DNA from 3 places in the Blautia hansenii DSM 20583 genome. Region 2 is predicted to be linked to each of the others. Evidence: riboswitches for the same ligand, from Rfam matches in the RefSeq annotation. Region 2 holds a riboswitch; each other region holds the start of a gene.
What was found. Region 2 has a riboswitch for thiamine pyrophosphate ahead of thiS (sulfur carrier protein ThiS). Riboswitches for the same ligand answer to the same signal wherever they lie in the genome.

Region 1 (10,381 bases), 980 kb from region 2:
ATTATTGCTTTAATACAAAATCGATTGACCAGAACAAAGGAGGTGCAGCAGTAATGAAAGCAAGAAAAGCAAAACATGGTTGGCTGCTGACACTGATTTTTTCAGTTATCAGCGTACTGTATATGTACCCCATTATACTGGTATTTATCAACTCTTTTAAAAAGAAAGCATATATCAGCCGTTATCCCTTTAAAATTCCAAAGGGAAATATGTTTGTAGGCTGGGAAAACTATATCCGAGGTCTGGAAAAGACAGGATTTTTCGAAGCATTTTTATGGACCTTATTTATTACCGTATGCTCGGTGGCTCTGATTGTCGTTTGCTGTTCCATGTGTGCGTGGTATATCAGCAGAGTAAAAACCTTGAGTACAAAAATTATCTATGTTTTATGTCTGTTTGCGATGGTAGTTCCTTTTCAGATGGAAATGTATACCTTATCTAAAATTGCAAATATGCTGAAGCTGGATAATCCTTGGGGATTGATTATTATCTATCTGGGATTTGGCGCAGGACTTGCAGTCTTTATGTTTACAGGATTTGTAAAGGCAATTCCGATTGAAATCGAAGAAGCAAGTATGATTGACGGATGTACGCCGCTGCAATGTTATTTTAAGGTGGTATTTCCTATTATGAAACCTACCTGTATTACCGTGGCAATTTTGGATGCCATGTGGATATGGAACGACTATCTGCTGCCTGTGCTGGTGTTGGACACAAAGAAATATAAAACAATTTCCATTGCCATTCAATATTTGAAGGGCGGATACGGTTCGATTGACATGGGAGCTATGATGGGCGTTTTGGTATTGTCCATTCTTCCGATTATTGTGTTCTATCTTTTCTGCCAGCGTTATATTATCGAAGGTGTTGCAGCAGGCGCTGTAAAAGGTTGATTTCGTTGACAGAATAAAAATACATGTTACAATAAAAGAAATATAGGAAAACAGAAACAGGACTGGCAGAGAACGTCAGTCCTGTTTGGTGATTATAAAGGTGGGAGATATGTACAGGATTTTAATTGTAGACGATGAAAAGCTGGAGCGAAACGGCATTAAGTTTTTATTGAAAAAGACAGGAACAGAGCTGGAGGTTTTTGAAGCATCAAACGGAAGGGATGCGCTGGAGCTTTTGAAACATCAAACAGTGGAAATTCTTCTGACGGATATTAAGATGCCCTATGTGAGCGGTTTGGAGCTGGCAGAAAAGGTATCTTCACAATATCCGGAAATGAAAATCGTGATGTTCAGCGGATATAGTGACTTTTCTTATGCACAGACGGCAATCCGATACGGGGTCTCTGATTATATTTTAAAGCCCGTAGATCCTTTGGAATTCCAGAAGACCATGAAAAAGCTGTTGGAAGAAATCGAAAGAGAGAAAGCAGAAGAAGTACAGCAGATTAAAACACAGGATTATTTATACCAGTTCTTTTTGCAGAATTATTTGTACGGGGGAAAAGTCGATATTGAGGAAATGAAGAGAAATCTGGATTTCCAACAGTATCATTACATGGTTTTAATTCAGACCTCCAGCAGTTTTTTTGAAATGGAAGAAGAAATCTTTAAAGAAAAATTAAAAGAGGAAATTCGCCGTGATTTCTTTTATCTGAATTTAAATGCGGGAGAAGGACTTTTCTTCTTTAAGGAGAAGCACAGCGATTATGCGCTTTTGTGCAGGGAAATTTATCAGTTTTTTAAGCTTCGTTATAATACGGAATGCTTATTGGCTGTCAGCGAGGAATTAAAAAGCTTTGAGGAGTTGCCGGCGGTTTTCGGAGCGTTGGAAATGGTGCTGGAAGACCAGTTTTATCAGCCGGAAAAGCATATTTTTTCTTTAAAAGAGAATGAAGACAGAGAAACAAACGCAGCGCTTGGGGATGCAGAGCTTTTAAAACGAATTTTAGAAGACATTCATCATCGGGATATGGGGCATTTAAAAAAACATTTTGAGCAGTTGAAAGTCGTGTATCATCCGGAAAAAGCATATTCTGAAATGTATGTGAAATTTTTATTTTCCAGTATTATAAAAGAAATTTATGAAGCCATGGATTTGCCTGATGAGAAAAGATTGAGCAGAGAAATTGACCGCTTATATCGTGCCAAAAGGCTGCAAGATGTATGGAAGCTTACCGAAAAAGCCATGGAGGAGCTGGAGGAATATCTGGCAGAAGAAGAAAAGGGTACGAGAAGCGAAGTGACGCAGGTGAAAAATTACATTTATCAGAATTATCAGGAGGAATTAAGCGTAGACATTCTGGCGGAAAAAGTATATTTGTCACCGGGGTATTTAAGCTACATTTTTAAACAGGAAACAGGTATGAATTTAAACCGTTTTATTAAAGCTTTTCGTATGGATAAGGCAAAAGAGCTGCTGGAAAACAGTCAGAAAAAAATTTCTCAGATTGCCAAGGAAGTGGGATTTTCCAATAATTCTTATTTTTGCCGAAGCTTTCGGGAATATTTCGGAGTGACACCGGAGTCTTGCAGGAAAGGAACTGCGGAGTATGAAAAAATGGATACAGAAATATAAAGACCTAAAATACCGTTATAAGCTGACCATTATGATGATTTTATGCAGCCTGATACCGGTATGCGTCATCAGTGCTTATACCCAGATGAGAACGATACAGATTATGCGGGAAAAGGAAGAAAGCGGATTAAAGCAGGTGTTGGAGCAGTCTGTGGACAGCATTGATAATCGGGTGCAGATTTATACAAATCTGATAAATTATTTAACCTATTCCTCTGACTTACGGGAAATTATGGAGAAAGAATATCGCTCGGATTATGAGGCATATCTGGCATATACAGAGATTGCTGATCCACTGTTTACCATGCCGCAGCTATACCACGAGGAAATCAGAAGCATTACATTATATGCTGAAAACATTCAGGTAGAACATGGCAATACCTTAGCTCCTCTGTCTGTGGCACAAAACCAGACCTGGTATTCTAAAATCAATGAAAAGGGTACGGTGCAGTGGCTGGTAAAGCAGGGAAATAAAAAAGAAATTCTGGCAGTGCGTAAGTTTTATCGGCAGGACAGCATACAGGCAATGCTGGTTTTGACCTTGGATTACAATAGGGTATTAGAGCCTTTTGCCGATTTGCTGACGGAAAACAGAGGGGGCTTAATCTTAGACGAACAAGGAAATGTGGTGTATTCCGGATACCGCATGGATGCCCCTTATAAGCCGGATAAAGAAACTTCTCTAAACTATTTAAAAGAACATTATGTATGTATAGAGAAAAAAATAGAAGATACGAAATGGAATTTCTGTCTTTATCAGCCAAAAGAGGAGCTGGAGAAATCGGTTTGGACATTGCTTCTTGGAAACATTCCTGTGCTGCTTCTCTGTCTTTTGCTGATTTTACTTTTGGGATATTTTTTCTCAAGGAAAATGGTAGAACGTTTGGAACAGCTTACAGAAAATATGAACCAGATTAATCTGGGGCTTCGTAAAGTTACGGTGGTGAGCCAATCTAAAGATGAAATCGGTGTGCTGGTGCGTACCTTTACCAGAATGATGGATGAAATCAATAAATTGATTTCTCAGGTATATGAGGCAAAAACTAAGCTGCAAAAAACAGAGATGAAAGCCCTTCAGGCGCAGATTAATCCTCATTTTCTCTACAATTCTCTTTCTATTATTAACTGGAAAGCCCTTGAGGCAGACAATGAGGAGATTAGCCGGATTACGCTGGCATTGTCTACCTATTATCGCACCAGCCTGAACAAAGGAGAGACTATGACAATCGCTGCAAACGAAATCCGAAATATTGATGCCTATCTTCAAATTCAGCTTATTATGCACGACAACAGTTTTCAGGTTATCAAAGAAATACAGGAAGATGCTTTAAGCTACTCTGTGCCCAAGTTGATTTTACAACCGTTAGTGGAAAATGCCATTGAGCATGGTTTAGACGTATCGGAAAAGGAAGAGAAATGGCTGAAAATTTCTGTCTGCAAAGAGAAAGATGCCTTAATTATGGCAGTGGAGGACAATGGCATGGGTATGTCAGAGGAACAGGCAAAGTCTATCATCACTTATCGTTCTAAGGGATATGGGGTACGCAATGTCAATGACAGAATAACACTGCTTTACGGAGAGGAATATCATTTAAGGGTAAAAAGCCGTCAGGGAGAGGGATGCCGAATAGAGATTGCTATTCCTGTCAATAAGGAGGAAAAACGATATGAATAAAAAATTATTTTGGGGCATTGCTGTGGCAGCAGTGATTGTCTTTAGCATATTGTTCTTTCCGTGGAAAAAAGAGACTGCTAAAGAAGAACCTCCAAAAACGGATAACAATGCAAAATGGCAGGAAGCAGAGCATACTCCTTACGGAAAATATCCGGAAACAGTCACCTATACGCTGGGGAAAATATCCGGAGGCAATCACTCTAATCTTCCGGCAGGAGATACTTATGAAGACAACGGTTATACACGTTATTTAAAGAAAATGCTGAATATTCAAAACAAGGATGTATTTGAACTGGAGGATGGAAATCAGTATGAGGAAGCAGTAGAAATCGCCATAAAGGACAACAATTTACCGGACATTATGGTGGTGAAAGGGCAGGAAACCGTGCAAAAGCTGGCAGAGGCAGGCATGATAGAGGATTTGACTGAGGTTTATGAGGAATGTACCACATGGCGCATTAAAGATATGTATGCCAGTTATACAGACGCACTTTTAAATTCAGGAAAGTATGGGGGAAAGCTTTATGGATTTCCGGATACGGTTATCGACCACGGTCCAACGCTTCTGTGGATGCGAAAAGACTGGATGGACAAGCTGGGGATGGAAGAACCTGCCGACATGGACGAAGCAATGAATTATATTTTAGAATTTGTCAATCAAGACGCAGCCGGAAACGGAGAGACTATCGGCCTTGCCTGCACGCCGGAGCTGGTAGCCGGAAGCAGCGAAACCTATTCTGCTGACGGAATTTTTTCGATGTTTCATGCAAGTCCCAGAAAATGGGTACAGGATGCAGAGGGAGAAATTGTGTACGGCTCTGTGACACAGGAGTGTAAGGCAGCACTGGAATACCTGAATACACTGTATACAAAAGGCGTTTTGGATAAAAAATTTCTTTTACGTACCTCAGAGAATATAGAGGAGCTAATCAAAAATGGGAAATGCGGAGCTTTTTTCGGAAAATGGTGGGCGCCGAATAATCCTCTGATGGAGTCTTATGATTATGATAAAAATGCGGAATGGACGCCTTATTTCTTTACAAAAGAGGATGAAAATGTATTGCAGGAGTATGAAACCTTTGAGGACAGACTTTATGTGGTGGTGCGAAAAGGATATGAGCATCCGGAAATTGTGGCAAAGTATATCAGTGTGATTTTTGATTATTCCCGCTATGATGACAAAGAGGCAAATGAAGTAAATGAGTATTTTTCATTAAATGTAGACCCTACGGCAAGACCGTTGAACATTAACGTGGATTATCGGGATACACTGTATCAGACAACGGAAAATATTCGAAATGCGCTGAACAAAGAAAAGCCGTCCTCCTCCTTGACAGGGCTTGAAAAGTCTTATTATCGTACGTGTAAGGCTTATTTAGACGGAAATCTGACTACGGCAAATGCCTGGGCCGCCTATACCTCCCGTATTACGGCAGTAGGCACACTGGTGGACTTGAATTTTAAAAGCCGTCAGCCCCTGCCTCTTTCAGGAGAAGGCTTAAAGGTCGGAGAAGACCTTTTGAAATTGGAGCAGCAGACCTTTATACAGATTGTCTGTGGTGAAAAAACGGTGGGCTATTTTGATACTTTTGTGAAAGAATGGTATGCAGCGGGAGGAAAGGATTTTACTCAAAAGGCTCGCACAGCAGCAGAAAATGAATGATTGTAAACCTAAAAATAAAATATAGTTGACAATTAAAGGCGGATTGTGATACGATACCTTTGCAAAAATAAGGACAGAAGAAAGGTAACGAAAAATGATAATGGCAAAAGAAAACAACAAAACTTATGATTTAGTGTATATTAGCATGTTTACGGTATTAATCGCAATCTGCTCATGGATTTCCATTCCGGCAGCAGTTCCTTTTACCTTGCAAACCTTAGGCGTTTTTCTGGCAGTGGGAATTCTGGGCGGTAAAAGGGGAACGATGGCTGTTTTGGTGTATATTTTACTGGGAGCTATCGGAATTCCCGTTTTCGCAGGCTTTTCTGGCGGAATTGGTGTTCTTACAGGAACAACAGGAGGCTATATTGTAGGATTTCTGGCATCCGCTCTTGTGATGTGGGGTATGGAACGTGCTTTCGGAAAAGGAAAAAAGATACAAATTCTCTCTATGCTTGTAGGATTATTGGCATGCTATGCAGTAGGAACCTTATGGTTTATGGCAGTATATACTCATCAGACCGGTGAAGTGGGAATTTTAGCAGTTCTGGGCTGGTGCGTATTTCCGTTTGTGATACCGGATATTTTAAAAATTGCTTTGGCGGTAATATTAAGCGGAAGATTAAAAGGAGCAGTCAGAAGATGAAACAGGAAGGTTTGAAAATCAGGGCACATCATGGTATGTGCCTTCATTTTTTTGAAGGAAAAGGATATAGTAATGAATTTACGGCTCACATGCAGAAAATTTATGAAGAAATGCAGAAAAATCCAGAGGTCGAGGTGGTTGCCTGTGGGGATGAAATCTGTAAAAAATGCCCGAATTTAGAAAACGGAGTCTGCAATACATGGGAGCTTGTTCTGCATTATGACAGAGAAGTTCTAAAATGCTGCGGGCTGGCTGAGGGAATAAAAATTTTCTGGAATGATTTTGCAAAGCTGGTGGAGGAGAGGATTATTTCTTCAGGAGAACGTCAAAAGATATGCGGAAATTGTCAGTGGTCGTCTATATGCTCAAAGAAAGTAGAAAAAAGCCTATTGGAAACTGAAAAAAATTGTGTTACACTATAAAAAAACCACTGGAGGGAAAGAAAATGAGAGCAGAATTTGATGAAACATTAGTAACCGGAAATGAAATGATTGATGGACAACATAAAGAACTGATTGAACGTATTAACCAGCTTTTAGAAAGCTGCGAAGACGGACAGGGCAAAGTGAAAGCAATTAAAATGTTGGATTACTTATTAGATTATACAGAATTTCATTTCAGCGCAGAAGAAAAATTACAGGAAGAAATTCAGTATCCGGGAATCGAAGAACATAAAGTAAAACATGCAGAATTTAAAAATGCTGTAAAAGAACTTCAGGAAATGCTGGAAGAGGAAGAAGGACCGACAGAAGCGTTTGTAGCTCAGGTTAAGAAAAATGTAGTAGATTGGTTATTCGACCACATTAAAGGCTTTGACCGTTCTGTGGCAGAATATAAATTTATGGCTTCCAACGCAGACAGATTATAATTAAGAGGTTGTATATGATATTATTTGTAGAATATCCCAAATGCAGTACCTGTCAGAAGGCAAAGAAATGGCTTGTAGAAAATCAGGTGGAATTTGAGGAGCGTCATATTGTAGAAGACAATCCTTCTAAGGAAGAACTCAAGGCTTGGTATGAAAAAAGCGGACTTCCTTTGAAGCGTTTCTTTAATACCAGCGGAATGAAATACAAAGAATTGAAGCTAAAGGATAAGCTGCCTGCTATGACAGAGGAAGAACAGCTTGAGCTTCTGGCTTCAGATGGTATGCTGGTAAAACGACCTGTGCTTGTAGGGAATGATTTTGTCCTTACAGGCTTTAAGGAAAAAGAGTGGACAGAAAAATTAAATTAAAGTCAGCAGGGGAGTCCGTGGGCGGGCTGAGAGGAAGTTATCAACTTCGACCCTTTAACCTGATATGGGTAATGCCAGCGTAGGGAGATGAATGTGAAAACCGGGAAACGTGCAGGCGTTTTCCGGTTTTTTACTTTATAGCTGTAAATGCTGGAAATTCACAGTCATTATAATATAAAAAACAGGATAGGGGAAAAAATGAGATTAGAAAGAAAAAATATGTGTTTATATGCAGTTACGGATAGAAGCTGGATAGGAGAAAAGAGTTTTTTGGAGCAAATTGAGGATTCTTTGAAGGGTGGAGTTACTTTATTGCAGCTTCGTGAAAAGAATTTAAGCAGGGAGGAGTTTTTAAAAGAAGCACAAGAAGTGAAGAAATTGACGGACAAGTATGGTGTGCCTTTCATTATCAATGATGATGTGGAAATTGCATTACAGGTAGATGCAGCCGGTGTTCATGTAGGACAAAAGGATATGGAAGCAGGAGAAGCCAGACAAAAGCTGGGAGCAGATAAAATTTTGGGAGTGTCTTGTCGCACTGTAGAGGATGCAAAAAAAGCAGAACAAATGGGAGCAGATTATTTGGGAGTAGGGGCTATGTTTGCAACTTCTACAAAAACAGAGGCAGAAGTAATTACAACAGAACGTTTGAGGTCTATTTGTCAGGCAGTAGCTATTCCGGTTGTGGCAATTGGCGGCATTAAGGAAGAAAATATAACAAAATTAAGGGACTGCGGTATTTCAGGTGTTGCAGTGATTTCAGGAATTTATGCTCAAAAAGATATAGAAAGTGCTTGTCAGAGATTTTTAAAGCTGTCAAAGGAAATTACACAGCAGGAGGTAAAAGAAAAATGAAAAAAGTATTAAGTATTGCAGGTTCGGATTGTAGCGGAGGCGCAGGAATTCAAGCAGATATCAAAACTATTTGTGCACATAATATGTATGCCATGACAGCGATTACTGCATTAACAGCGCAGAATACTACAGGTGTTTATGATATTGTGGAAGTATCTCCGGAATTTATAGCAAAGCAGTTGGATTGTATTTTTCAGGATATTTATCCGGATGCTGTGAAAATCGGAATGGTTCCAAATAGCGAGATTGTCTGTGTTATTTCTGAAAAATTACGGGAATATCAGGTGAAAAATATTGTAGTGGATACAGTTATGGTATCGACAAGTGGAAGCAGACTGATGCAGCAAGAAGCTTGTAAAGTGATGAAGGAACAGCTTTTTCCTTTAGGAAAAGTATTGACACCTAATCTTTTTGAGGCTGAGGTTCTTTCGGGAATAGAGATAAAGAGTCAGGAAGATATGGTATTGGCAGCAGCAGAAATTGGAAAATATACGCAGGGAGCAGTTTTGGTAAAAGGTGGACATTTGACGCAGGGAGCAGATGATCTTCTCTATGAAAATGAGAAAGAAATCTGGTATTGCAAAGAAAAAATTGAAAATCCCAATACACATGGTACAGGCTGTACTCTGTCTTCTGCCATTGCATGTAACCTTGCCAAAGGGTATTCTTTACAGGAAAGTGTAAAAAATGCCAAGGAATATCTCACTGGAGCCATTGAGGCTGGACTGGATTTGGGAAAGGGCAGAGGACCACTTAATCATCTCTATAATACAGTGGTAATAAAGAATTAAAGATATTTATAATAATTTAAAGTGTGCTTTATTTATGGTTCCTAAAAAAATAAAGCACACTTTTTTTGATAAAGTATTATTTCACTGTAATAAGTTTATATTTACTGTTTCCAATTCCGATTTTTTCTCCATGAGAAATAGCTGTTTCCCAACAGGTTTCAGGGAAAATGCTATGGAAGTGGTCGTGATTGTGGCAAGCTCTTTCTTCTTCACTGCAATCTCCCAACATACTGTTAGAAAGAACAGGTTGAGCATTTACGGCTTCTGCACAGGCCATATCAAGAGCTACGGGATCGAAAGAAGCAAACATTCCTACATTTGGAACGATGGCAGCGTCATTTTCTCCATGGCAGTCACAATATGGAGATACATCGATTACCAGACTGATATGGAAATGAGGGCGATTGTCAATAACTGCCTTTGTGTATTCTGCAATTTTGCAGTTTAAGATTTCATTTGACTCGTCAGAAGCAGATAAAATTGCATCTTTTGGACAGACACCAATACATCTTCCGCAGCCAACACATTTATCGTGGTTAATGGTTGCTTTTTTATTTTCAAATTCTGGAGCGTCATGGGCACAAATTTTTGCACACATTTGACATCCAACGCATAAATTTTGGTCTACGTGAGGTTTTCCGGCAGAATGCATTTCCATTTTTCCGGCTCTGGAGCCACAACCCATTCCGATGTTTTTTAAGGCACCGCCAAATCCTGTTGATTCATGTCCTTTGAAGTGGCTTAAAGAGATAAAAACATCTGCATCCATAACTGCACGTCCGATTTTGGCTTCTTTTATGTAAGTGCCGCCCTCTACAGGAACCAGTGTTTCATCCGTACCCTTCAGACCATCTGCAATGATAATCTGGCAGCCTGTTGTAGTTGGATTAAAGCCATTTAAATTGGCACTGTCTAAATGGTCGAGAGCATTTTTTCTTCCTCCTACATATAAGGTGTTGCAGTCTGTGAGAAAAGGTTTTCCACCT
Region 2 (10,381 bases):
CTTCCTTCTATGTGTGCCTTATACATAAATACACTAAATGAAGCTTTCGGAAAACAGCTGATTGCTCTGGATGATGATGCGATATGCGCATTAACAGAATATGATTATCCCGGAAATCATGCCCAGCTTAAACGAATTTTAAAGCAAGCCGTGATAAAGACAAATTCTCTTTATTTGTCAAATTCTGTAATACAAGATATTCTGGTACAGGAAAGACAGCTTTTCCCTGCCCGTATTGATACTGCATCTTCATCCTGTATACAACTGGATTGTAATCTGTCGTTAGATGAAATAAATCGCTGTGTTATCCAACAGGTATTAAAAAATTGCAACGGAAATCAGTCTGTGGCAGCCCGCAAGTTAGGCATCAGCAGAACTACCCTGTGGCGCAGTCTAAATCGTGGTTGATTTCCCGTATGAAATGTATTTATTGTAGCAAAAATTTATTTTTTTAATTTTTTTCAAAAAAGTGTTGACATATCTAATTATCTATTGTATTATAGGTATTGTCCTTGAGGGACACAGATAAACAACACTTGCGGGTGTAGTTCAGTGGTAGAACACCAGCCTTCCAAGCTGGATATGTGGGTTCGATTCCCATCACCCGCTTATGCGCGAGTGGCTCAGTTGGTGGAGCGCGACCTTGCCAAGGTCGAGGCCGCGGGTTCGAGTCCCGTCTCGCGCTTTTATTTTTTTGAAGCTTGAAATTCAAGCTTCTTTTTTATGCTTATACACAAGAAGAATATTTACATATCTTCCTGCTCTTTCAAAGCAATGCAAATATATAAATATTCTTCTTATTATTTATTATGCCTATTCTCTCTTTCCGGACATGGTCTGCTCTACAATGCTTTTCATAGTTGCTTCATTTAACTGTCCGCTGGCATATCCGAATACTTCGCCTTCTCTTGTAATCATAAAAGTAGTCGGAAAGGCATTCACACCATAAGACATAAACACTTCGCCTGTGGTATCCATAAGCACAGGATACGTGTATCCGTTTTCCTCAAGAAACGCTTTAATTTCTTCTTCGGACTTCTCGTTCCCCAGATTAGGCGCTGCAACACCTAAGACAACTAAAGCATCCTCGCCTTCCGTTTCCGCAGACTCATACAGCTTTTGAATATCCGGCATCTCTGCCCTGCAAGGAGAACACCAAGTCGCCCAGAAGTTCAAAAAGACCGTTTTCCCTTTATAATCAGACAGCTTATGTGTATTTCCGTATTGGTCTGTTAAAATAAAATCAATCGCCGGCGTCAATCCGCTTTCCGTTTCCTGCTTTTCTTCTGCGTCAGCTGTTTCTTCATTTTCTTTTTGTTCTTCAACTGTTACAGGTGCACCGCTGGATAAATATCCGGTCACTGCATTCATCTTTCCTGTAAACATCAAAATTCCCATAAAAATCATTAAAACTCCGCCGATTTTCGCCGTATATCTTACAACCTTTACATGAGCTTTAAAGAATTCAAGCAGCTTTGTGGTAAAGAGTCCCACAGCTAAAAAAGGCAGCACAAATCCAATCGTATATACACCGATAAGCAAAAATCCCCATAGCTTTGTGCTGGCTGACGCTGCCATAAGCAGTACACTGGTAAGAGCAGGTCCTACACAAGGCGTCCATGCAAAGCTAAAGGTAAATCCCATAATTAACGCTGTAATCGGTGACATGGCAAGAACATCTAATTTAAAAGGCAAACGTCTTTCCTGCCCCAAAATGCGGCTGGTTCCCAAAACTCCCAGCTGATACAGCCCAAAAAGGACTACCAGTATACCGCCAATTCTGGCAAATAAAAGCTGATTACTTTGAAAGAAGGTTCCAATTGCCGATACGCCCAATCCTAGCAGGAAAAAAGCAAAACTAATTCCGATTACAAAGCAAAGCGTATTCAGCATTACTTTACGTCTTTTAAAATATATTTTTCCATCTTTTCCTACTGTCTGTGTTCCTCCTGACAAATAGCTGATATACAAAGGTATCAGCGGCAGTACACAAGGTGAGAAAAAACTCAATAGTCCCTGCAAAAACACAGTCAACACCGGAACACTTACGTCCAATGAAAATCCCATATTTTCTACTCCTTTATTTTATTTTTCCTCATTGTATACGAAAATAGTCCTGTATGTAAAGAAGAATTTAAGAAATCTTCATAAGCTCCGACATAATACAGGCCCCTCTTGCTCCTGCCTTCTGAATTTCAGCAATCTGCTGTTTCTCCAGCCGTATTCCTCCAATAGCATAAACAGGTATATCCACAACCTGACACACCTCTTTTAAAAAGTTCAGGCCTCTGGGCGGTAAATCCGGCTTACAGCCTGTCTCATAAATATGCCCTGCCGTAAGATAGGTTGCGCCCAGCTTTTCTGCTTTTTTCGCCTCTTCCACCGAATGTATGGATGCTCCGATAAGGTCAAAGTCTCTTTGTCCATCCTCTTCATTCAGCTCTTCTAATTTCCACAAGGGCAAATGAATATTTCTGACTCCTGCCTTTTTAGCTTCCTCATAAAAGGTATGATAAATACAAGTTACCTGATATTTTTTGCAGATTTCTTTTACCTCTTGTCCTAATTTTCCATATTCACTTTCATTTAAATCTTTTTCCCGTAAAATCAATGATTGCGGTCTATGTCTGCATACAATTTCTATCTGCTCCGGAAAAGGGCGAGTACACAGCTTTCGATTTGACACTGCAATTACATTCTGAAATATTTCTTCTCTACACATACACATAATCCGCCATAACCGGCTGCAAATTCAATTTTTCCAAATCCTCATATACCTGCTCCACAGAACGAGTATCGGAAATCTCAAATTGCTCGTCACCCTTATCTGCCATTTCTTCTACATGCTCTCCAATTCCTGTGCTGACGCCGGCAGAAATCTTATTGGCTGCAATCTTCATCAAGTTATCTCTTACACGTTCACATTCCCTTGTAGACACGGTAATACTTGCAAAAGGCATAAACAAACGATATGCACATACCACCTGTAAAAGCTGTTTTTCATGAACGTCCATAGGATTAATTTTATCATTGTTGATAATCGGACGCAGTCTGGGGCAGGAAAAAGCGATTTCTCCATGAGGATATTTTTTCTGCAAAAGCCATCCGTGCATTCCTGTGGCAAAGGCATCTTTTCTAAAGTCGTCCAGCCCTAAAAGCGCCCCAAAGCCCACACCTCTCATGCCGCCCTTCAAAGCTCTTTCCTGAGCGTAAAAACGATAAGGGAATATCCTTTTATGCCCTGCAAGATGAAGTGTTTCGTATTTATCAGAGTTATAGGTCTCCTGAAAAACAGTCACATAATCAGCTCCGCACTTATGCAGATAAGCATACTCATCTGCGTTTACAGGATAGATTTCAAGACCAATCACTCGGAAATATTTTCTGGCAATTTTACATGCTTCTCCTATGTATTCTACGGTGGATTTACTCCTGCTTTCTCCTGTCAGAATTAAAATTTCCTGCAAACCGCTTTTGGCAATCGCAGCCATTTCCTGCTCAATTTCCTCCGTATTTAACTGTGCTCTTTTTATCTTATTATGGCAGTTAAATCCGCAGTATATACAGTAATTTTCACAGTAATTTGCGATATAAAGAGGGGTAAACATAGCCACGGAATTACCAAAATATCTTTCCTTTTCCACCTTCGCACACTGAGCAATTTCTTCCAGCAAAGGCAGTGCCGCCGGTGACAATAGCGCTGCAAAATCCTCCGGTGTTTTTCTTTCGTGAGACAATGCTCTCTTTACATCTGCTTCTGTATAAGTTTCATAATTGTAATTCTCTACATAATTTAAAACCTTATCTAAAATATCAGACTCCAACACCTCCATATCCGGCATATACTTCATGTGGTCAATCCTGTTTTTCTTCTGATGCTCCTTGATTTCATCACTTAAAATGCTTTCATTTATATGATTTTCCGTACTCATTTTCTCTCTCCTAATCTTCTAAATATCCAGTAAGCGGTGAAGATGCACTGCCGCCTTTTTCTTTTACTCTGCCAAGTCCTGACAAGTACGCACTTCGTCCTGCTTCCACTGCATTTTTAAATGCCTCTGCCATAAGAGGAACGTCTCCGGCTGTTGCAATGGCTGTATTTGCCATAATTGCTGTTGCTCCCATTTCCATTGCTTCACATGCCTGAGAAGGTCTTCCGATGCCTGCATCGACAATAATCGGAAGTTCAATTTCGTCAATTAAAATCTGAATAAATTCTTTGGTACACAGCCCTTTATTAGAGCCGATAGGTGCTCCAAGAGGCATAATGCAGGCAGCTCCTGCACTCACCATATCTCTGGCTGCGTTTAAATCAGGATACATATAAGGCATTACAATGAACCCTTCCTTAGCCAGAATTTCTGTTGCTTTTGCTGTTTCATAATTGTCAGGAAGCAGATATTTGCTATCTCTCATAATCTCGATTTTCACAAATTCGCTTTGACAGATTTCTCTGGAAAGACGGGCAATACGAACAGCTTCCTCTGCATTTCGTGCCCCTGATGTATTGGGCAAAAGCGTTACATTCTTTGGAATATAATCTAAAATATTGGCAAGTCCTCCCTCATTTGCACGGCGAAGCGCCATGGTAACAATCTCTGCTTTTGCCTGCTCCACCGCTGCCTGAATTAATTCCAGAGAATACTTCCCTGAGCCCAAAATAAATCGTGATTGAAATTCGTGATTTCCTAATTTCCATGTATCTTTTCTTGTTTCCATTTTATATATCCTCACTTTCAATAATTAACTTTGTAATCAAATTTGCCTGATGTGCTGCACAAAGAGCAACACGAGGCGCCATAAGCCCCCTACCCGGCACGGACTGGGAAACTCCGTCTCCACAAATATAAAAGTTTTTTCCCACCTTGCGTGTCTGTATCTCATTACTTTTTCCATATCCTGCCATGCCGTTGCCTGCCACCAGCACTTTATCGGGAAAATATTCCCGAATTCCGTTTACTAGCATTGCTTTCTGTTCTGCGCGGTCGAAAGCTTCACAAATATATTTATCTTTCTGAAATAGCCGAGGAATATCCTCCCCTTTTACTTTTCTGCAATCTGTCTGAATGTCCAAATACGGATTAATATCCAGCAAAATTTCTTTCAAAGCCTCTGTTTTTTTCATACCAATATGTCTGAGAAAATAATACTGTCGGTTTAAATTCGTCAAATCCACCTCATCAAAATCCAGCAGATGCAGATGTCCAACACCAATTCTGGCAAGAGATACGGCTATATTAGAGCCTAATCCCCCAAGTCCTGCCACCGCAACCTGTGCTCTCCATAATTTTTCCTGCACAGCAGTTGAATGACGGCTGCAAAGAGCTTCCCAGATTTCTCTTTCTTCCACTTTATCAGCCCCCTCCCACAAAGCTCACAATTTCAAGTTTATCTTTACTGCGAAGAATTGTATCCTTATATTGCTGTTTGGGCACAATTTCTCCATTTAATTCTGCCGCAATATAATCCAAACAATATTGGCGTTCCCTTACAAGTTCTGCAAGAGAAATCCCCTCCGGAATATCTTCCGGTTTTCCATTTAAATAAATCATCCTTTTCCTCCTTTTTATAAGAAAGATTGCGCAATAGCGCAATCTCCGCGCGCGAGCGGTTCACAAAATGATAATTTCACTTCCGCGAGCTGCGCATCCTTGCGGAGCATTTTTTATTACATAGGACGCAATTTCCTATGTAATAAAAAAGAGTTCACGAAAAAATACACCCGCGGTGGTGCACCCCTTCATGAACTCTCATTCACTCTCAACTTCTTCGGTAAACAACATTTTCCTATAAAAAATAGAAAAGGAAATCGAAGAACCCGATTTCCTAAATTTACCACTTCTGTATCCCTACGTTGGCATTATCCACATCAGGTTTATGGGTCGAAGTTCGCAACTTCCTCTCAGCCTGTATACAAGCTCCCCTGTTTTCTTATTGATGTAACTATAAAACTTTTCTTTAAAATTGTCAACCGATTTTTCCGTGTTACAAAATTAAAAATAGAATTCCTCTGCTTTTTTGAAATTTTGCCGAAACGGCATTGAAATGTTTTTATTTGCCTGCAAATCTTAATTTATAAGACTTGCAGGTTTATTTGATTTGATTTTGAATTAGTATTTTTAAATATTACATTTTAGAAATGAAATCATCCAGTGATTGAGATTTTAAAGCTATCTGCATCCAATTTCTAATCACTTCTATATCCTGCTGTTGATGTAAAGTTTTCAGAAGATTTTCCGGCAATTCTCCAAATCTGTTTAATGCCATCTGGAGCATTCCTTGCGCTTCCTCTAATTGTCCGGTTTTCCTGCCTTCTTCTCTACCTTCTCTGCGTTCATCTTTTAACAATAATTCCAAAAGCATAAATCTCTCCTCCATTTCCCTACTTTCCCTGATATGGGTGACCGATTTCTGCACTTGTCTTACATAATCATCCTGAAAGTCCTTTTGACTTTCTTTTAAGTCTGCATGCACGAATTTCAGAAAAGAAACCAATTCTTTCGGCACTTCTTCTGCATTTTCTCCACGAGTATTCAAAAACATAATACAGCGCCCATCTTTTAGAGAAGCTTTTTCTGTTTCCTCACAAGCTGTCCAAAAAGTATAACGATACTTTCCTTTCCCGAAAGGGTCGAAGTCACATAGGAAAATCACATAACTGTCGGGCAGTTCTGCATATTCGCAACCCTTTAACAAAAGCTCCATATCCATCTGACTTTGATAATAACGACTTCTGCGTCCCAATGCAGGCTGTTTTAACACCTGCATTTCTATATTATAGCGGGTATTATTTTCATCTTTCGCATAGACGTCTAATCGCACCCCTTTATATTCCGGATGATAGACAATATTTTTCTCTGTACTGATTTCTACATGGTCCACTTTCATGGAAAGAGCACGTTCTAAAAAGCCTTTGCAGTTTTCTTCATCTGACATCACTGCTGCAAACATAAAATTGTTTTTGATTGTAAGATTTTTTAATAAGGTATTCATATTTTTTCCTCCACTTTACAGAGGAATTCTATGAAATATAGTATAGCAGATACAGAAAAAAGTTGCCAGCCTCTATTTCATTTTCTCTACCTGACAGCTTATCCTGCACACATAATCTTTTTCTTCCTGCACAGTCAAGCTGTCCAATACACCGTCCTCGTAAAAATATCCACCTAATATCAATTCATGTTCCTTAGCATATTGCAACATTCTGGAGTATGTCTCCCCAACATTTTTCCAACTTCCTTTATGATAAGCACACAAATAATTCCCGGCTTCTCGAATGCTATACCCTATCTTCTTTGGCTTTGTATCCAGCATTTGATAAAAAACATGGTAATTATCAAAAACGCCCTGCTCGATATCTTCTTTTTCCTGACGATAACCTATGGGATAAGCACTTTTTATCCCATGCTCCATACAATAATCCCATAGCTTACCAATGGCTTTTGCCCATGCTCTGTCATCATTTTCCTTAACACTTCTCTCTACTAAATAACGCTGTGGTTCTTGACGGATGGTAATTTCATCTAAATCTTTCTGTAAATTTTGGTGTATCAGTTTACTCTTTTCTGTAATCCAGTTTTTTACTGATTTTAAATGTTTGATGCGGTCACTGATTATCTGCTCTTCATGCCGGAAAAGCTGTAAAAACTGTTCCGGTGTGCGGTTCTGCATATACTCCTGAATTTCTTCCAGTGTCATATCCAGCTCACGTAATACATAAATCACGTCCAAAACCTCTAACTGCGCTGCTGAATAATAACGATAACCATTTTCTCTATTCTTAATTTCAGGAGAAAACAATCCAATTTCATCGTAATAAAACAGCGTGTGCTTAGATACTCCTGCCAGCTTGGCAAATTCTCCTGTACTGAAATACATTTTCTTATTCATAACAAAACACCTCTTGACTATCGTGTTACTCTATACTTTATTATATCTTTTAGATAAAATTTTACAAGGAGTTATTTGTATGTCAAATTCAATTGCAAAAGATTTTAAATTCTTTTCTCTGCTGCGCTTTGCCTTACCTACTATGGTGATGATGATTTTTATGTCTTTATATTCCATTGTAGACGGCATTTTTATTTCAAGATTGTTAGGAACTAATGCCCTGTCTGCTGCCAATATTGTATATCCCGTTATCAGTATTGTCTTCGCCGTAGGCATCATGCTCTCTACGGGAGGCAGCGCCTTAATTGCAAAAAAATTAGGGGAAGGAAAAGAAAGGGAAGCACGGGAAGACTTTTCTTTCTTAACTCTTGTAAGCTTTCTTTTTGGTATTGCCATCCTGCTTATTGGTAACATTTTTATCGAGCCCATTGTTCGAGCTTTAGGTTCAACAGATGCTCTACTTCCTTATTGTGTAGATTATTTAAGTGTTTCCCTGCTTCTTGCACCTGCTGCCATGCTCCAGATGATGTTTCAGACCTTTTTTGTCACTGCCGGAAAGCCACTTATCGGGCTGATGCTTACCATAAGCGGTGGTGTGGCAAATATGATTTTGGATTATCTCTTTATGGGACCTTTCAATATGGGAATTTCCGGAGCTGCTCTTGCTACGGGAATTGGAGAACTGATACCTGCTGTAATCGGACTTTTTTACTTCCTTTTTACCCGCCATTCGCTCTATCTTACTAAGCCGGTAGTTCGTTTTCAGGTACTAAAAGAAAGCTGTTTTAATGGTTCTTCCGAGATGGTTACAAACCTGTCTACGGCTGTGGTCACTTATCTTTTTAATATCACTATGCTGAAATTTCTGGGCGAGCCAGGGGTTGCGGCAATTACCATTGTGCTGTACGGGCAGTTCCTGTTTAACGCTCTCTACATGGGATTTTCCATGGGAGTTGCACCTGTAATCAGCTATAATCATGGAAGCCAAAATCTGCCTCTTTTAAAACGGATATTTAAAATCTGTATTGGCTTTATCAGTATCTCTTCTATTCTTATTACAATTATGGCGCTTGTGTCCTCACCTGTAATTGTAGAAATTTTTACACCGATTGGTAGTGCCACTTATGATATTGCCAAAACAGGATTTTTCCTTTTCTCTATCAACTACATATTTGCAGGAATAAATATTTACTCATCCTCTATGTTTACTGCATTTTCAGACGGAAAGGTATCTGCGCTGATTTCTTTTGTTCGTACTTTTGTTTTAATTGTACTCAATATTCTGCTTCTCCCATATCTTATTGGAGTAAACGGAGTATGGCTTGCAGTACCGGCAGCAGAATTTATGACTCTGTTTCTTTCTGTTTATTTGTTTTACAAGAAAAGAGATGTTTACCATTATCTCTAAAAAACACCCGCAGGTTTCATTAGATAAAACTTGCGGGTAATCAAAAAATTTCTATTTATTCATCAAATATATATACGCATCTTCCAATGTAACTTCCCCCTGTGTACATTGCACCTCCGGTTTTTCCTCACTGATAACCCTTATCATATATCCGCCGTTTACATACTGTTTGGTTGAAACACGATAATTTTTTTCGATTTCCCGTGCCTGTATATCGCTTTTGGCAAAACAATTCCACACGCATCCATCTGCCGTAGAAAGCATCTCTTTCATGTCTCCACTGTAAAGAATATTTCCCTTTTTCATAACTGCAAGCTTACTGCAAGTTGCTGCCAAATCTTCTACTACATGCGTGGAAAATAAAATTGTGCGGTTCTCTGAAAAATCCACCAATAAGTTTCGAATACGAATACGTTCTTCCGGATCAAGCCCTGTGGTAGGCTCATCTACAATCAAAAAATCAGGTTCATTTAAAAGTGCCTGTACCAGTCCTACTCTCCTTTTCATACCTCCGGATAACTGTCTCATTTTCTTTTTTCTGTGTTCTGTAAGGCTTGTTTTCTCCAGATAATATTTTATTCTTTTCTTGCATTCCTGCTGTGGTATACCGGACAATTCCCCCATATATTCCAGACATTCCTGTACGCTTAAATTGGGATACAAATCGATTTCCTGCGGCAGATAACCGATTTTCTGCTGTATTTTTTCATAATTCCCTTCACTGTATAAAATACCATCTAAGGATACCGTTCCGCCGGTGGGTTTTAATACTGTGGTAAGCACACGCATCAACGTAGTTTTTCCTGCTCCGTTTTCACCTAAAAGTCCGTAAATCCCATTGGATATTTCCAAATTTATATGGTTTACTGCCGTTACTTGGTTTTTAAAAGTAACGGTCAAATCAGCAATTTTAATACTCATATTCCTATCCCCTTTTCTCTAAAATTTTCTTTTGCAAAAGTAATAAAAGCATTGCACATACAGCTGTTATTATTTTTCCTGCTGCCCATTTCCACTCTGTCAGCTCTGAAAATTCGCAAAATTCATAAGAAAACGGATTCCACACTCCCAGCAATTCTCCTC
Region 3 (10,381 bases), 1.1 Mb from region 2:
CTTGACTCTCCTGCTTTTGCCGTAACTGTACGGGAAGTTTTTTGAAATCCGTTTCTTTCCCGCTTAATCGGACCATAAGTTCTGGTAAAAATTTCTTCCAGCTCCTGTTCATCTAATCGAATTTGAGAAAAGCTTGTCCGTGGAACTTCTTCTGTGTTTTTTTTCTTCGCCTTCACCCATCCCGTATCAATATGGGCATACTCGTCTACCTTATCCCAACTTACATGAAAGCCTGCGCCGTGGGAACAAAATACAGAACCTGTTGGATTTTCCAAATCATTTTCGGAGTTATAATTCATCTCGGCAAGCACTTCTTCTGTATTATGACAAGTCTCATATCCTTTTAAAGAACAAAACAGCCTTCCCGTTCCCCTTGTATAGGAAATCACTTCTCTTTGATAGCCCCGCATGGTTACCACAGGAGCTTCCCCTGTAAGGACACACATTTCTCCCTCTGTCTTTGGTGAGTCAAAGCTTCCATACATTTTCTGAATGTCTGTCATAGCTCTGCCAATCATATCCTGCGGCACTTCCAGACGATATTCATACACTGGCTCCAGCAGGATACTGTTTGCTTTTTTTAACCCCTGACGCACCGCACGATAAGTTGCCTGTCTGAAATCCCCGCCTTCCGTATGCTTTGTATGGGCTTTTCCTGCAATCAAGGTAATTTTCATATCGGTAATTTCAGAGCCGGTAAGCACGCCTCTGTGAGCTTTTTCCTCCAAATGAGTAAGCACCAATCTCTGCCAATTCCTATCCAACATATCCTCACTGCAACCTGAGGCAAATTCCAGCCCCATGCCACGCTCTAAGGGTTCTAACAGCAGATGTACCTCTGCGTAATGACGCAAAGGCTCAAAATGTCCAATTCCTTCTACTTTATTTTCAATGGTTTCTTTATACACAATATTTCCTGAGCCAAATTCCACAGAAACGCCAAAACGCTCCTGTATCATGCTTTTTAAAATTTCAATCTGCACTTCTCCCATAACCTGTACATGGATTTCTCCTAACTGTTCATTCCATAAAATATGCAGTAATGGTTCTTCCTCCTCCAACTCACGAAGATTTTTCAGCATATTGTGCACATCGCAGCCTTGTGGAAGCTGAATTTCATAGGTCAGCACAGGTGTTAAAACAGGCTCTTTTCCCATCTGCTCTTCTCCCAGACATTCTCCTGCAAAAGTACGAGAAAGTCCGGTTACCGCACATACGCTTCCCGCTAAGGCCTCATTTACAGCAGAAAAGCCTGCACCGTCATACACACGGATTTGGTTTGCTTTCTCCTCCCAGTCCTTTCCTTGGACTATCTGTTTTACTTTTAAAGTTCCCCCTGTCACCTTTAAATGCGTCAGTCTGTTCCCTTTTTCATCTCTTGAAATTTTAAACACCCTTGCCGCAAAAGCTTCTCCGTACTCCGGACATTTGGTGTATACGTCTAACCCTTCTAAGAACTCCTGAATACCCTGAAGCTTTAAAGCCGATCCAAAATAACAGGGAAAAACCTGTCGTTTTCTTATCATTTCTTGAATATCTGCTGTGGATACTTCTCCCTGTTCCAAATATTTCTCAAGAACGTGCTCATCACAAACTGCCAACTCCTCCAAAAATTCCGAACTGTTTTCCTTGGCAAAAGTAAAGTCAACACAGCCCTTATCCAATCTGTTTTGCACTTCAAAAAGCAATTTTCCCCTGTCTGTGCCCTCCTGATCCATTTTGTTGATAAACAGAAATACAGGAATTTCATACTCCTTTAATAACTTCCATAAAGTCTGTACATGCCCCTGTACCCCGTCAGCGCCGCTGACTACCAAAACGGCATAGTCCAGCACTTGCAGAGTTCTTTCCATTTCTGCCGAAAAATCCACATGTCCCGGCGTATCTAAAAGAGCAATTTCCTTCTCCTTTAATTGAAAGCCTGCCTGCTTGGAAAAAATAGTAATTCCTCTCTCCTTTTCCAAAGCATACGTATCTAAAAACGCATCCTGATGGTCTACACGCCCCACCTTCCGAATACTCCCTGTATGATATAAAATTGCCTCTGCAAGAGTTGTCTTTCCCGCATCTACGTGAGCTAAAATCCCCACTGCCAAACGATTTGTCTCCATAATTTCCCTTCCTATCTTTTCTATTATCAATTCGGGCAATAGTAATGTTCTTAAACTTTCCCTAATCTTTTATAATATAAAAATCCTGCCAAATCAGCCAATCCCCATCCAACGGGTACGGACCACCAAATTCCTGTTACTCCAATTTGAGGAATTGCAGACAGTACATAAGCCAGAACCACTCTTGTGCCAAGAGAAATCACTGTAAGTATCAATGACATTCCCGGCTTTTTCACTGCACGATAATATCCGTAAAGCAAAAACAGGCATCCGATACCACAGTAAAAAGCGCCTTCTATTCGCAAATATTCCACTCCCGCACTTAAAATCGCTGTTTCTTCGGCATTTACAAAAATCGTCATCAAAGGTCTGGCAAAGAAAAATACCACAGCGGAAATACACAGAGAAAAACCCACAGAAAGGCTGACTGCCTTCTTAATTCCTTTCTTTATTCTGTCTATTCTTCCTGCTCCGTAATTCTGCGCTACAAAAGTGGAAAAAGCATTTCCAAAGTCCTGCACAGGCATATACGCAAAGGAGTCAATTTTCACAGCCGCCGCAAAAGCCGCCATAATTACCGTTCCAAAGCTGTTTACAAGTCCCTGCACCATGAGAATTCCCAAGTTCATTACCGACTGCTGCAAACAGGTCAGAAAAGAAAATTGTCCGATTTCCTTCATCATTTCCCATTTCGGGCGCATATATTTTCCAATGCCACGAAAATACGGCAGTTTTATCCCACTATAAAAGAATATTCCAATCCCTGCCACATACTGGGAAAACACAGTAGCTGCTGCCGCTCCTGCCACGCCCCATTTAAGCCCCAAGACAAACCATAAATCTAAAATAATATTCAGCACAGCGCTTATTGCCAAAAATACCAGCGGTACGACTGAATTTCCCACTGCACGAAGCAAAGATGCAAAATAATTATATAAAAAAGAAGCAAAAATTCCCCAAAAGACAATCCAAAGATACTCTTGCATCATGTCATAAATTTCTTCGGGAACCTGCAAAAAGCTCATAATCGGATGGATACAGAGAAAAACAAATATATTCAGCGCTAATGCCACTGCAAAAATCAGCCAAAACGCCGCTGCCATACTTTCTTTTAATTTTTCTTCATTTTTCTCTCCGTAATGAATGGAAAAAACTGCCCCGCTTCCCATTGACAGCCCCAAAAGTATGGAGGTTAAAAAAGTCATCAGCGTGTATGAGGATCCTACTGCCGCCAAAGCTTCCGCTCCCAAAAAACGCCCTACAATCAAAGTATCTGCTATGTTATAAAATTGCTGCAATAAATCCCCCGCAATCATGGGCATTGCAAAAAGCAATAATGTTTTTGTAATCGAACCTTGTGTTAAATCTTTCTGCATGATGCACTCCTTTCTTTGTTCCATATTTTACCATAATCTGCCTGATTATGAAAAGTAACTATTCCGTCTTTACAAGCTTATCACGCATAGTATATAATGTAAAAGAGAAAATAGCATCTTTAGATAATAAACAGACAGGATGTGATGTTATGAAAATAGAAAAAATTAATGAAAATCAGATACGCTGTACACTTACAAAGGAAGATTTAGATGCAAGACAGCTTCGTTTAAGTGAACTGGCGTATGGAAGCGATAAAGCAAAGGAGCTGTTTCGGGATATGATGAAACAGGCAAATTTGCAATTTGGTTTTGAAGCAAATGATATTCCTCTGATGATTGAAGCAATTCCCATTTCCTCAGAAAGTATTATCCTGATTATTTCCAAGGTAGAAGACCCTGAAGAGCTGGATACCCGCTTTTCTAAGTTTACCCCATTCGGTGAGCCTTCCTCTGAGCCTGCGCCTCCTATTGAAATGGAAGGAGCAGATGACATCTTGGATCTCTTTGCCAAAATATACAAGGCCAGTGAAGAGCAGAAAAAGAAAAAGGAAAAAAGGGAGAAAAAAGAAGCTGTTGCTCAGGGAACTGAGAAAAATTCGCCTGCCGAGCATATCAATTTAAGAAGAGAATATGTTTTTCCTGACTTAGATACGGTTATCGAGGCAGCTCACGGATTAAACAATTTCTTCCAAGGCTTTAACTCCCTGTATAAAGACGAAAGGGCAGATACCTATTCTCTGCTTCTTCATCAGGATCAGACCTCACCGGAGGATTTCAACCGTGTTTGCAATATGCTTTCCGAATATGGCAACGGCAAAAAGCTGTCACCTGCCAGAGAAGCATTTCTTGCAGAACACAAGGGATGTATTCTCTCTACCGAAGCTTTACAAAAACTGACACTAATCTAGGATGCTAAAAGGAGTTGTTATATCCCTGTAACCCGGGATACAGCAACTCCTTTTTCATTATTTATTTTCTAAAAAATCGTTAATCTGAGCAACTAACATATTTCCGTCAATTCCGTGAACCATAGCTGCCTCTGCAATGCTTTCTCCCTGTGCGGAAGGGCATCCGATGCAGTGCATGCCTGCTCTCATGAGAATTGGAACAATGTTTTCATCTAAACGGATTAACTCACCGATTGTCATATCTGGTGTTACCTTCATGAATATTTCCTCCTTGTTCTGTTTTATGAATTTTATTATAATCTCTTTCCTCCTTATGTTCAACTCTTTTTCTGCATTGTTTCTAAATTAAGACTTGTATTATAGAAGTAAATATATTAGAATACAGCTAAGAACTGAATTCTTAAGTTCAGAATATAAAGGAGGATATAATCATGGCATACGTAATTACAGATGAATGTGTAAGCTGCGGAACATGCGCTGGCGAATGCCCAGTTGAAGCTATTTCCGAAGGTGATGACAAATACGTTATCGACGCTGATACATGCGTTGACTGCGGAACATGCGCTGGTGTTTGTCCAACAGAAGCTATCGTTGAAGGCTAATATTTTTTAGAAAAGAGGCAGAACTTTCAAAGTCCTGCCTCTTTCTTTTTCTCATCTTCTCGAAAATATCCCTTTCTTTTTGGAATTTTTCTTTTCTAAAGCAGCCGCTACCTCACGCCTTGACTGCTGATAATTACGAATTCTTTCATCCAGCTTCTTATATCTGTCTTCTCCTGTTTTTTTCTCCTTTAACTGCGCCTTTACAAGCTTGCTGATAATCTCCATAAATTCCGGGGAAATCCTGCTCTCTTTTTCCTGCTTCTGATAAAAAAGCTCCGCCAGTTTTCCGATTTCTTTTAATGAATATCCTTTTTTCTTTAGTTCCTTAATACTCAAAAAAACCTGAATATCCCATCGGGTGTAGTATCTGTGTCCCAACTCGTTTCTCTTAATAGGAAGCTTCATTTCTTCCTCCCAGTACCGCAGTACATGAGATTGAAGCTCTAAAATTCCCACGGCTTCAGAAACAGAGTAAATGGTCTCCTGCATACCTTAACCCCTTTCTCGCTTTCTCTTAATTATTATAACAAACACACTTTAAATTGCAAGAAAATACGTTCGACAAAAACATTGACAAGTCCCCACCGCAGTGCTACACTGAGAAAAAACAACCAGGGAGCCTTAGGGCTGAGAGGAAGTCTGACTTCGACCTGTATTACCTGATTTGGATTATGCCAACGTAGGGAGTTTATACCAGCATTTACAGTGTCCGTATACCCTTTTTTGGTACGGGCACTTTTCTATTTCGGGGAGTTTTTTAATAAAATAAGATTGGAGAATGAATATGACGTACACAACGCAAATGAATGCCGCACGACAGGGTATCATCACCAAGGAAATGGAAGCTGTGGCTGCAAAAGAACAAATGGATGTGCAAAAGCTTCGTCAGCTTGTGGCGGAAGGAAAAGTAGCTATTCCTGCCAATAAGCTGCATACCTGTCTGGAGGCAAACGGAATTGGCTCTATGCTGAAAACAAAAATCAATGTCAATCTGGGAACTTCCAGAGACTGGAAGGACCTTGATATGGAGCTTGAAAAAGTAAACGACGCAGTAAAAATGGGCGCTGAGTCTATTATGGATTTAAGCTCCTTTGGCGATACGCAGAAATTTCGCCGCAAATTAACCTCAGAATGTCCTGCAATTATCGGTACTGTACCGATTTATGATGCTGTTGTCTATTACCACAAGCCGTTAAAGGAAATCACTTCCGAAGAGTGGATTAATATTGTGGAAATGCACGCAAAAGACGGCGTAGATTTCATGACTATTCATGTAGGTATCAATAAAAATACCGCTAAACGCTTTAAGGAAAACAAACGCCTTACCAACATTGTTTCCAGAGGAGGCTCTATCATCTTTGCATGGATGGAAATGACTGGACAGGAAAACCCGTTTTACGAGCACTACGACCGTATTCTGGATATCTGCCAACAATATGATGTTACTATGAGCCTCGGTGACGCCTGCCGTCCCGGCTGTCTTGCTGATGCAGGAGATATTTCTCAGATTGAGGAGCTTGTTACTTTAGGCGAACTGACAAAACGCGCATGGGAAAAAGATGTTCAGGTTATCATTGAAGGACCGGGACACATGCCTTTAAATCAGATTGAAGCAAATATGAAAATTCAGCAGACCGTATGTCAGGGCGCACCTTTCTATGTGCTCGGACCTCTTGTAACCGATATCGCTCCCGGCTATGACCATATCACTGCTGCTATCGGAGGTGCAATCGCTGCCACCTACGGCGCTTCTTTTCTGTGCTATGTAACACCTGCGGAGCATCTCCGCCTTCCTGATGTCAATGACGTAAAAGAGGGGATTATTGCATCCAAAATTGCCGCTCATGCCGCTGATATTGCCAAAGGTATTAAAGGCGCTGCCGACTGGGATTATGAAATGAGCACTGCCAGAAAAAATCTGGACTGGGAAGAGATGTTCCGCCTTTGCATTGACCCGGAAAAAGCAAAACGCTATCGTGCAGAGGCAAAGCCGGAAAAAGAAGACACATGCAGTATGTGCGGGAACTTCTGTGCCGTAAAAAATATGAATCGAATTTTAGATGGAGAAATTGTAAATATTTACGATGAGTAAAATGTCTCATTAGCAACCACAAAAAGACCACCCATAAACCTTAACAGGAGGAAGGGTGGTCTTTTAAAATTATATTCTTATTTTTTCATATTCACAAACTTTGTATAGTTCGGCAGCCATACCAGATTTACTGTTCCGATAGGACCGTTTCTCTGCTTGGCAATAATAATCTCTGCTATGTTTTTATTTTCGGAGTCTTTATTATAATAATCATCACGATAAATAAACATAACTACGTCGGCATCCTGTTCAATAGCTCCTGACTCTCGAAGGTCAGAAAGCATTGGTCTGTGGTCAGGACGCTGCTCTACGGCACGGCTTAACTGAGAAAGCGCTACAACAGGCACGTTCAACTCTCTGGCAAGCGCTTTTAAAGAACGGGAAATCTCTGAAATTTCCTGCTGTCTGGACTCACTTCTTCCGCTTCCTGTCATAAGCTGCAAATAATCGATAAAAATAACTCCCAGATTATGCTCCATCTTATACTTTCTACACTTGGAGCGCAGCTCTGAAATAGAAATACCCGGCTTATCATCAATGATTAAATTGGATTTGCCTATAATATTTGCGCCTTCAATGAGCTTTGCCCATTCTTCATCCTCCAGATTACCTGTTCGGATGTTCTGTGAGTCTACCTTTGACTCCAATGCCAGCAGACGGTTTACCAGCTGTTCCTTTGACATTTCCAAGCTGAAAATCGCCGCTGTCACATCATTATGAAATGCCATATACTGAGCAATATTCAAAACAAAAGCTGTCTTTCCCATAGAAGGACGAGCCGCTACCAAAATCAAATCAGAGGGCTGAAAACCGGACATTTTATAATCTAAGTCAATAAAACCTGTGGGAATACCGGTTACACTGCCCTGACTTCTGGAGGCTTTTTCGATTTTCTCAATGGCGTTTAGCACAACCTGACGAATGGGAACAAACTCCTCACTGCCTCTGTTCTGTACCAAATCAAAAATTTTCTTTTCTGTAACCTCTAAAATATCCTGCATCTTTTCTTTCCCCAGATAACAGGCGTTTGTAATTTCTTCTGTGGTCTTTATCAGCTTTCTCAGCATAGATTTTTCTGCCACAATTTCCGCATAATATTTTACATTTGCGGAAGTAGGCACGGCTGACAGTAAATCCCTTACAAACTCCATGCTGGAAATCTCAGGCGGCAAGTCTTTTTCCTTTAACCTCTCCTGCAAAGTAATCAAATCCACTGCCTTGCCTTCATCATGAAGCTCAATCATTGCCTCAAAAACAATTCCGTACTGCTGCTGGTAAAAATCCGCTCCTGTAATAATCTCAGAAGCTTCTACAATGGCATCTCTGCTCATAATCATAGAGCCGATAACCGACTGCTCCGCTTCCGGACTGTGAGGCAGAATTCGCTTTATCAGTGCTTCTTCCATGTTGGTGAAGACTCCCTTCCTATGCTTCCTTTACCACAACCTTAAGCTGTGCAGTAACCTGTGTATGAAGCTTTACAGGAACCATGGTTGTTCCTAATTCACGAATTGGATTAGAAAGCTGCATTTTTTTCTTATCAATATCATATCCTAACTGCTTTGTCACTGCTTCGGAAATTTCTTTCGTGGATACAGAGCCAAAGGTTCTGCCGTTTTCTCCCACTTTAATTGCCAAAGTTACCTGCTTTGTCTCTAATTCTTCTTTAAATTCTTTTGCAGCCTGAAGATTTTCTTTTGCCACTTTTTCTTCATGCGCTTTCTGAAGTTTTAAATCGTTAATGTTTTTTGCTGTTGCTTCCACACCTAATTTCTTAGGGAAAAGCATATTTCTTGCATATCCGTCGCTTACGTTTACAATTTCACCTTTTTTTCCAAGAGATTTTACATCTTCAATTAAAATTACTTTCATACCTCTATATCTCCTTCTTTTATCATCTTGTCAATGGTATTTTTTAACTGTCGGATACCTTCCTCTACGGAAACTCCCGGAAGCTGTGCGCCCGCCATGTTAATATGACCGCCGCCGCCCATTTTTTCCATAATCAACTGTACATTTACTTCATCAATGGCTCTTGCGCTGATATAAATCTTGCCCTGATAATCGGTAAGCACAAAGGTCGCCTTAATACTGTCTACATTTAAAAGCTCATTTGCCGCCTGAGAAGCTACAACCGTGGGACTGTCAATACCTTCACTTGGGCAAACCGCAATGGCAAAACAATTCTTGTAGGTTTCCACATGACGAATTGCCTCTGCCTTGGCACGATAGGATTTCACATCGTCACGGAACATTTTCCGTACTCTGGTAACGTCTGCGCCGCAGCGGCGGAGAAATGCTGCTGCTTCAAATGTACGAACTCCTGTCTTCGCTGTGAAATTATTGGTGTCAATAATAATACCGGAATAAATCGCATCTGCTTCAATATTGTAGATTTTAATATCATCAGAAAAATACTGAAGGATTTCCGCTACCATTTCGCAGGAAGAGGAAGCATAAGGCTCAATATAAGACAATACAGCATTTTGAATAACCTCGCTGCCCTGTCTGTGATGGTCTAATACCACAATGGTCTTTGTCTTGTGCAGAAGCTCTTCACACTCTGTATAGCTTGGCTTATTGGTATCTACTACTACTACTACGGTATTATTATCTACAATTTCTTTTGCTTCATCACTGTCTACAAACATATCCTCATCATAGTCAGGATTATCTCTGAAATTTTCAATAATCGGACGTACCGACATTGTCGGGTTGTTCACAACAATATGCGCTTTCTTGTTTAAGGATTTTGCCGCTCTGTAAATACCGATAGCTGCGCCGATGGAGTCCACATCAGAAATCTTGTGTCCCATAACCACAACTTTGTCCTTACTTACCATAAATTCCCGCAGCGCATGAGCTTTTACACGAGCCTTTACACGAGTGTTCTTTCCTGCATGCTGAGACTTTCCGCCAAAGTAAATCATCTGGTCTCTGTCCTTAATAACCACCTGATCACCGCCACGCCCCAATGCCAAGTCAATGGCAATACGGGAATATTCATAATTCTGCGCATAAGTAGGTGCGTTGATACCAATACCGATACTGACCGTAACTGCCATATCATTTCCGATATTTACCGTCTTTACGTCCTCTAAAATATTAAAGCGTTTCTTTTTCAATTCTTCTAAAGAGCTCTGACGCATAACAAGGATAAATTTATCCTTTTCCAGCTTTTTAATCAGTCCGTCTACATCATTAAAATATTTATTCAGCTTTCTTTCAATCAAAGCAACCAAAAGAGAACGACGAACTTCTTCCACGCTGTTTAGCGCTTCTTCATAATTGT

Region 1: it holds a riboswitch for thiamine pyrophosphate, as region 2 does, so the genes downstream of both, thiE (thiamine phosphate synthase) here and thiS (sulfur carrier protein ThiS) in region 2, are expected to answer to the same signal.
Region 3: it holds a riboswitch for thiamine pyrophosphate, as region 2 does, so the genes downstream of both, thiC (phosphomethylpyrimidine synthase ThiC) here and thiS (sulfur carrier protein ThiS) in region 2, are expected to answer to the same signal.

The regions. Positions count from the first base shown of each region.
Region 1 is NZ_CP022413.2:1,626,450-1,636,830, reverse strand. It holds gene CGC63_RS08175 (carbohydrate ABC transporter permease) at 1-54, shown strand, start outside; gene CGC63_RS08170 (carbohydrate ABC transporter permease) at 54-893, shown strand; gene CGC63_RS08165 (response regulator transcription factor) at 1,003-2,529, shown strand; gene CGC63_RS08160 (sensor histidine kinase) at 2,504-4,204, shown strand; gene CGC63_RS08155 (extracellular solute-binding protein) at 4,197-5,867, shown strand; gene CGC63_RS08150 (biotin transporter BioY) at 5,968-6,513, shown strand; gene CGC63_RS08145 (DUF1284 domain-containing protein) at 6,510-6,935, shown strand; gene CGC63_RS08140 (bacteriohemerythrin) at 6,959-7,381, shown strand; gene CGC63_RS08135 (arsenate reductase family protein) at 7,396-7,749, shown strand; TPP riboswitch at 7,747-7,852, shown strand; gene thiE (thiamine phosphate synthase) at 7,948-8,604, shown strand; gene thiD (bifunctional hydroxymethylpyrimidine kinase/phosphomethylpyrimidine kinase) at 8,601-9,395, shown strand; gene CGC63_RS08120 (DUF362 domain-containing protein) at 9,472-10,381, opposite strand, start outside.
Region 2 is NZ_CP022413.2:2,608,938-2,619,318, forward strand. It holds gene CGC63_RS13200 (sigma-54-dependent transcriptional regulator) at 1-408, shown strand, start outside; tRNA gene CGC63_RS13205 (tRNA-Gly) at 539-609, shown strand; tRNA gene CGC63_RS13210 (tRNA-Gly) at 613-685, shown strand; gene CGC63_RS13215 (redoxin domain-containing protein) at 814-2,067, opposite strand; gene CGC63_RS13220 (thiamine phosphate synthase) at 2,135-2,722, opposite strand; gene thiH (2-iminoacetate synthase ThiH) at 2,715-3,932, opposite strand; gene CGC63_RS13230 (thiazole synthase) at 3,943-4,719, opposite strand; gene thiF (sulfur carrier protein ThiS adenylyltransferase ThiF) at 4,721-5,350, opposite strand; gene thiS (sulfur carrier protein ThiS) at 5,355-5,552, opposite strand; TPP riboswitch at 5,830-5,931, opposite strand; gene CGC63_RS13245 (Rpn family recombination-promoting nuclease/putative transposase) at 6,127-6,993, opposite strand; gene CGC63_RS13250 (MerR family transcriptional regulator) at 7,066-7,890, opposite strand; gene CGC63_RS13255 (MATE family efflux transporter) at 7,970-9,298, shown strand; gene CGC63_RS13260 (ABC transporter ATP-binding protein) at 9,350-10,219, opposite strand; gene CGC63_RS13265 (hypothetical protein) at 10,224-10,381, opposite strand, start outside.
Region 3 is NZ_CP022413.2:651,583-661,963, reverse strand. It holds gene CGC63_RS03200 (translation factor GTPase family protein) at 1-2,111, opposite strand, end outside; gene CGC63_RS03195 (MATE family efflux transporter) at 2,162-3,487, opposite strand; gene CGC63_RS03190 (adaptor protein MecA) at 3,637-4,395, shown strand; gene CGC63_RS03185 (DUF1858 domain-containing protein) at 4,453-4,653, opposite strand; gene CGC63_RS03180 (4Fe-4S ferredoxin) at 4,827-4,997, shown strand; gene CGC63_RS03175 (MerR family transcriptional regulator) at 5,049-5,486, opposite strand; TPP riboswitch at 5,600-5,700, shown strand; gene thiC (phosphomethylpyrimidine synthase ThiC) at 5,782-7,089, shown strand; gene dnaB (replicative DNA helicase) at 7,167-8,495, opposite strand; gene rplI (50S ribosomal protein L9) at 8,515-8,961, opposite strand; gene CGC63_RS03155 (DHH family phosphoesterase) at 8,958-10,381, opposite strand, start outside.